DNA from 3 places in the Paenibacillus sp. 1-8 genome. Region 3 is predicted to be linked to each of the others. Evidence: riboswitches for the same ligand, from Rfam matches in the RefSeq annotation. Region 3 holds a riboswitch; each other region holds the start of a gene.
What was found. A riboswitch is a leader RNA that binds a small molecule or an ion and turns the genes downstream of it on or off. The one in region 3 is predicted to bind cyclic di-AMP.

Region 1: linked by a shared signal. The riboswitch ahead of AC0WRU_RS00545 (C40 family peptidase) and the one ahead of AC0WRU_RS12855 (3D domain-containing protein) in region 3 are both predicted to bind cyclic di-AMP.
Region 2: linked by a shared signal. The riboswitch ahead of AC0WRU_RS19760 (TrkH family potassium uptake protein) and the one ahead of AC0WRU_RS12855 (3D domain-containing protein) in region 3 are both predicted to bind cyclic di-AMP.

What each region holds. Positions count from the first base shown of each region.
Region 1 covers NZ_CM149995.1:137,776-140,043, reverse strand. Annotated here, with positions in the region: gene AC0WRU_RS00555 (M1 family metallopeptidase) at 1-5, shown strand, start outside; gene AC0WRU_RS00550 (hypothetical protein) at 17-844, shown strand; cyclic di-AMP (ydaO/yuaA leader) riboswitch at 1,131-1,268, shown strand; gene AC0WRU_RS00545 (C40 family peptidase) at 1,274-1,774, shown strand; gene AC0WRU_RS00540 (GNAT family N-acetyltransferase) at 2,078-2,268, shown strand, end outside.
Region 2 covers NZ_CM149995.1:4,294,246-4,296,513, reverse strand. Annotated here, with positions in the region: gene AC0WRU_RS19765 (CPBP family intramembrane glutamic endopeptidase) at 1-92, opposite strand, end outside; cyclic di-AMP (ydaO/yuaA leader) riboswitch at 356-505, shown strand; gene AC0WRU_RS19760 (TrkH family potassium uptake protein) at 819-2,159, shown strand; gene AC0WRU_RS19755 (potassium channel family protein) at 2,178-2,268, shown strand, end outside.
Region 3 covers NZ_CM149995.1:2,832,002-2,834,269, reverse strand. Annotated here, with positions in the region: gene AC0WRU_RS12860 (amino acid ABC transporter ATP-binding protein) at 1-497, shown strand, start outside; cyclic di-AMP (ydaO/yuaA leader) riboswitch at 743-916, shown strand; gene AC0WRU_RS12855 (3D domain-containing protein) at 924-1,592, shown strand; gene AC0WRU_RS12850 (polysaccharide deacetylase family protein) at 1,751-2,268, opposite strand, start outside.

The sequences.
Region 1 (2,268 bases), 2.7 Mb from region 3:
GGTGAGGTGTCTATAGATGCGTACTGTTATAAAAGAAGGCTGGGCGCTTGTGCGCATACAATTTTATATTGTCATCATTCTGTTTCTGTATCGACTGCTATGGGGCGTTTTTCTCTATCGACTGGTACAATCCGCCGTTACTCCCCTGCTGCTGCGCTACCCCGATCAGGGTCAAAATGAACTGGGACAGACGTTGTTTTGGATGGAGAGCCAGATTGCCCTGACGGACAACCGAGAGGTTCATATGTATCTGTGGATACTACTGGGGGCAACGGTGCTGCGTACACTGATTACCCCCTTCATCCGGGCGGGAATATACCAAAGTCTGCATACCCATGCGACCGAGCCGCAAAGTCTGTCTTTTTTCCGTGGAATGAAACGTCATGGCTTGTCATCGCTGATCTATTACGTCATCGAGCTTGGACTCCTGCTGCTCCCTGCTTTCTGGGTGGTGCCAAAGCTCTACCCTATCGTAGCAGGGACGCTGCAATCTCCCACCTATCTCCTGCATGTTCTGCCCTATGCCATCGGTTGGATTGCTTATGGCTGGTTCATCCGCCAGTGCATCCTGTACATGCAGCTAGGCACCGTAGGTGGTCACGCCATACTATCGTCGCTGCTTGCCTTCTTTCGCCAAATCCTCCCGGCTATCGGTATTTCGCTTCTGCTCGGTGCAGGTGTACTGCTCGTCCTTGGTCTATTCGGCACGATGGCGATGATTTGGACTGGCATGCTGGCACTCATTCTCCAGCAAACGTATCATTTTGTTACCAGTCTGGTCAGGCTATGGCACATCAGTTCACAGTACCGACTATGGCATACCGATATCTCCGGCAGAGGTTGAACCTTCACTCCGTTCCTCCCGAGCAATTTCTGGCTGTCCAAAGACAACTATCCATCTCCATTCATATCCAGGCAAACGGCACATAACTGAATACTCTTAACAAAATCCGTTCCCGCGATAAAGGGAGCGGATTTTTTTTGTAACTTTTTGCGATGAAACATTTGCCAAAGCCAGCCGACTTTGTTACAATAATCGCAGTGAACTGATAGTAACAACTTTGTAATCTTTATTGTAACCTTTACCTTCAAAACATCGTTATCGTGAATACTGCTCTCCAAGGTGCACATCTTAAGTTAAGCCTAATTCCTGGCACCTGGGAAGCGGGGGAACCAGTTTGGGTGAATTGATCTCGCAACAGAGTGGTCATAGGGGAACCTTCTACCGAATCCTTAAGCTAACCTCGCAGGCATTGGAAGGGGTATATTTTTTTTGAAGAAGAAGCTAACGATCGCAGCCATGAGTCTCGCCATTGCCTTTACATCTTTTACATTCGGTGGAGGAAGTGCATTTGCAGACTCTAAGATGGACCAGGTCATCCAAGATGCCAAAGGAACGAACTACAGAAACGGAGGCACTACACTCGACGGGTTCGATTGCTCCGGCTTCACAATGTATGTATATCAAAAACTGGGAATTAATCTGCCCCATCAATCCGGATCACAATTCAAAATGGGATCTTCCGTATCCCGCGATGAAATGAGACCTGGTGACCTGGTATTCTTCAACACCACAGGAAGAGGCATTTCCCATGTAGGTATCTTCGTAGGTGAAGGGAAATTTGCCCACTCCTCAACTTCACGTGGTGTAATTGTTAGCTCACTGAACGAAAACTATTACGCTAACCGCTATGTTGGTGCAAAAAGAATTATGAGCACAGACGCTTACCACGCCGTAGCTTCTGAAGTTCCTGATGACGACAACGTAGAATAACTAACGACAGCAAGCTAACCCTGAGCCGCAATTTGATTCTGGACGGAATCGAATTGCGGTTTTTTATGTCCACAACATCAGAAACGTTATCGTTACTGACGAACTGGCACCTCAAAAGGTTTCAGTTTCTGTGAACATCGTCGGTCTTACCGTCACGGCTGGGGGAGCATATGAACAGTAAAGCCTTCTTATTGAATGTATACCCGACTTGGGTATGAAATAAACACGCTTGCCAATCCCCAACAACTTGTCTACAATCTGTTGTTAATGGTTTAAGTACTTGTAAAAGGAGGATGGGAAGACATGCCGGCCTCAATATCTAACTACCGGATCGTACCGATGGACGAGCAGCAGGCGGCTGCGATATGTGAGTGGCGCTATGATCCACCCTACAACATATACGGCTGGCTACCTTGGGAACAAATGAAGGCGCTTGAAGTCGAATTTGGAAGCCCCACGCTTCGCCAAGAGCAATATGTTGCCGTACTGGATGA
Region 2 (2,268 bases), 1.5 Mb from region 3:
AAGACAAAAAAGCAAATCAGGCCAATCCCGCCCAGCAAGCCTAATCTTTTAAAGTTGGCCGTGAGCACGACCGGTTTCCCGATAGGATTCATGAGTTTCCTCCTTAATCTGTAAATAAGAACATCCATTAAAGATATCATACTGCACAGGTTCCCGCCAACAGACCTAGGATATTCATGAAAATGGAGTGAAAGCACTTTAAAGTTTCAATAAAATAAGATAAGCTGCGATTAAAGGTGGCCTATTCTCAAATTACCGCTAATTTAACGTTATTTCGACGAAATCGGTTTTGTGCTCTGTATACAGAAAGATTATAATCTGTTGAGACAATGCATATGAAATATATAGGTAACGATATACATTTGAGCCGAATTTCCATAGGAAAACGGGGGAACCATGTTACTGGGGTGAATTTCGCAGCCGGTCCCGGACCGGAAGTGTGAATAGGGCATACTGTGAAGCCCGAATCCGTCAGCTAACCTCGTAGGCTGTGAGCAGGAACCAAGTCAGGCACTCGGATTTCCGGTGTCTTTTTTTGTGCGAATAAAAGTTGGATAATTAAAACGTTGCTGAGTTAAGTCCGCTTCGCGCTCCATTTGATCTTCCGATCGCTGTTGTCTCTGAATTTTATTGGATTAGATAAACCCTGATAAGGTTAAAATTCAGAGACAAAGGCGAGCGCTACCGCTTCCATTTTAACCATTAAAAGGGCTTATAAAATCAGAAAAAAATCCGGGGGTAACAGCAATCGGAAGAACAATCTGCACCCGGAGCGTCTCCATGCTCATAATTCACCAAGTAGGAGCAGTGATAAATAGATGAATCCCAATGCAAGATGGCTTCGGCTTTCTCCACCGCAGATATTCGTTGTGGGCTTTGCCATTATCATTCTTATAGGCAGCTTGTTGTTAATGCTGCCGATTTCCAATACAACAGGAAAGCCGCTTGCATTTATAGACGCTTTGTTTACAGCCGCCTCCGCAACCTGTGTAACAGGTCTTGTTGTTAAGGATACTGGCACCTTTTTTACCACTTTTGGTCAAGTTGTCATCGTTGCGCTGATCCAGATTGGTGGGCTCGGCTTTATGACGATGGCTACCTTGATTGCACTGGTGTTCAAGCGTCGTATTTCCTTGCGGGAGCGTCTCATTTTGCAGGAAGCGATGAATCAGACTTCTGTAGAGGGAATTGTCGGGTTAATCCGTAAGGTATTACTGTACTCACTGGTTATTGAAGGCGTATGCGCTACGATATTCTCGGTTCGCTGGTCCTTTGATATGCCCGTAGGCAGGGCGATTTATTTTGGAATCTGGCATGCCATCTCCATGTTTAACAATGCAGGCTTTGATCTATTTGGTCACTTTCGCAGCCTGACAGGTTATGTATATGATCCGATTGTTAATTTTACGGCTATGTTTCTGATTATTTCGGGTGGTATCGGCTTTGTGGTTATGTCCGACCTGGTGGAATACCGCAAGCGAAAGAGACTGTCCTTGCATACCAAGGTGGTACTCAGCATGACGGCTGCTCTGATTGTAGTCGGCACGCTTGTCATCTTTGTATTCGAGTTTACCAATCCGAAGACACTGGGCTCGCTGGATTGGGGTGGAAAGCTGCTGGGATCTTTATTCCAATCCGTAACGCCCCGCACCGCAGGTGCCAATACGCTGGACATTGCAGGCTTGCGACAGGCTACGCAGTTTTTTATCATAATACTCATGTTTATTGGGGCTTCCCCTGGCTCCACTGGAGGCGGGATTAAGACCACAACATTCGCCCTGCTCATTGGAGCGGTGATTTCGATGCTGCGGGGCAGGGAGGATATTGTACTGTTCAGGTACAGACTTGCGCAGGGACGAGTTTACAAGGCTTTGACCATTACACTGCTGGGACTGCTGTTTGTCATTGGGGTGACGATGATTTTGTCGGCAACCGAGGATCATCATTTTCTGATGATATTGTTCGAGACGGTGTCTGCATTTGGTACGGTGGGATTGTCCATGGGGCTAACATCTGATTTGACGGTTATAGGCAAGCTGGTCATTACCCTGACGATGTTTGCCGGCAGATTGGGTCCGCTCACACTGGCTTATGCACTGACTCCGAAAAAGGGTAAGGAATTATATCGTCATCCGGAAGGCAAAATGATTATAGGATAAGGGAGTTTTCGAGTAGATATGAAAACGCAGCAGTTTGTGGTTATTGGTTTGGGACGCTTTGGCTCAAACCTGGCTTTGCAATTGGTAGATATGGGATGCGAGGTGCTTG
Region 3 (2,268 bases):
GTGAGAAAATGGGGATGGTGTTCCAGCATTTCAATCTGTTCCCGCACAAAACGGTGCTGCAAAATCTGACGCTTGCGCCGACTCAGGTTAGAGGCCAGGCAGCAAAGGAAGCGGAGAAAATTGCGTTGGGGCTGCTGCGCACCGTTGGACTTGAAGACAAAAAAGACACCTATCCAAACCAGTTGTCCGGTGGACAGAAACAGCGGATTGCAATTGCACGTGCCTTGGCGATGCAGCCGCATGTGATGCTATTCGATGAGCCGACCTCCGCCTTGGACCCTGAAATGGTCGGAGAGGTGCTGGACGTGATGAAGAAGCTGGCTGAGGGTGGCATGACGATGGTCATCGTAACGCATGAGATGGGCTTTGCCCGCGAGGTAGGTGACCGGATTATCTTTATGGATAACGGTCAAATTGTGGAGCAAGGTACACCGGAGCAGGTTTTTGGTACTCCAAGCCATGATCGTACTCGGGATTTTCTTGCCAAGGTTTTATAAGAAATGAGCTTTTAAAGCTATGAAGCAAGCCCTCCACGACGGAAGTTTGACGGGAGGGCTTATTCTTTTTTTTGTCATATCCTTTCAGATTTTTATTACCTTTTTCGATTTTTTGATGACAAAATTGTAACGGATATAGTATGATGTTCAAGGTTCCCAACAATTTCATGCAGATTAGGTTACAAAATTGTGATACTATGCAATGAGCCAAAACTTACCGGGGCAGCAAACAGCCAGACAGACGCTGAATGCGGGACCCAAAACCATGGGAAGTGCGGGGGACGTAACAACGGCAGTCACTTCTGATCCGTCTTCATACGAAGGGATGGAAGGTGCCTAGGGGTGAATTGCATTAAGCATAGGGCTTCTCCTGAGTCCGAATCCGACAGCTAACTTCGCAGGCATATTAGAGGAGGTACATATCTTTTGAAACATCTGAAACGTATTGGAAAAACAATGAAATTTGCAGTGCTGGCCGCAGCTATCGCAGGATTGGCACAGACAGCAGGGGTAGCTGACGCCGCTTCGCTTCATACCGCCAGGGAAGGTGATACCTTCTTTTTGCTTGCTCAGCGTTACGGGGTATCTGTAGAGGATCTGCAAAAGGAGAACCCGGATGTTGCTGCCAGCAATATATATGCAGGAGTACAAATTAAGGTTCCGGATGAGAACAAGGTAAAGGTCTCTTCGGATTCGAAGCCTCAGCTTTTGTCCGAGAAAGAGCCAGCAGGTGACGGTCAACAGGTTGAAGCATGGGGCAAAACATTTAGCTACAGCAAAGTAGTTGACGTGAAGGCCACAGCGTATTCCGCAGCAGCCTGTGAAAATGGAAAATGGGGAGCGGTGGACTATTTCGGAAATCCGCTTAAGCTCGGTACGATTGCTGTAGATCCAAGCGTAATTCCTTTAGGTACGAAAGTACTGGTTACAGGCTATTCCCATCCAGGGCTGCCGGATCAATCTTTTGTAGCGGTAGCACGCGATAAGGGCAGCGCCATTACAGGGAAACGGATTGATATTTTCATTCCGGGTAGCCCATCTTTTGTGAATGACTTTGGTTTTCAAAATGTGAAGCTGTACGTCATTGATAAATAGACTGTATAAGCCAATGAATTATATTTACATAATATATATTATGTAAACCAATATCAAATAACTTAATCGCCGATCCTAATTCATATGGGCTTTGTCGAATAAAAAAGGGCTGTCTTGACGAGCAGAATGCATCTGCTGGTAAGACAGCCCTTTTACTATTATTTCCGCTCCGAGGTGTGAAGTAGCCGTGGAACCGTGACAAATTTGTAGCCCTTGGCTTTCAGCGACTGAATGAGACCCGGCAGGGATTGAACTGTGCCTTTCAGGTTGGAGCTTTGACCTCCACCTGCGTGCATTAAAATGATGGAGCCTGGTCCGGTAGCAGGAATTACATTACGCTGAATTTGTGTTTTACTCAGTCCCTTCCAATCGAGGGAGTCTACGTTCCAATTTACAATCATGTAGCCGTGACGACGCGCCCACTGGATCTGAGGCTCCGTTATTTCACCATAGGGCGGGCGAATCAGCTTGGGTCGAAAGCCGACGGTGGCCTCCAAAATATGTTCTGTTTTCTTAATCTGGTTGCGAAAGCGCTCCGGTGAAGCCTTCCTAAAATCCGGGTGGGTATAGGAATGGTTGCCTATGGCATGGCCTTCACGTATGATACGGCGAATCATGCCCGGGTGTTTTTCCGCACGGTGACCGACGATAAAGAAGGTGGCTTTGATACCATTCG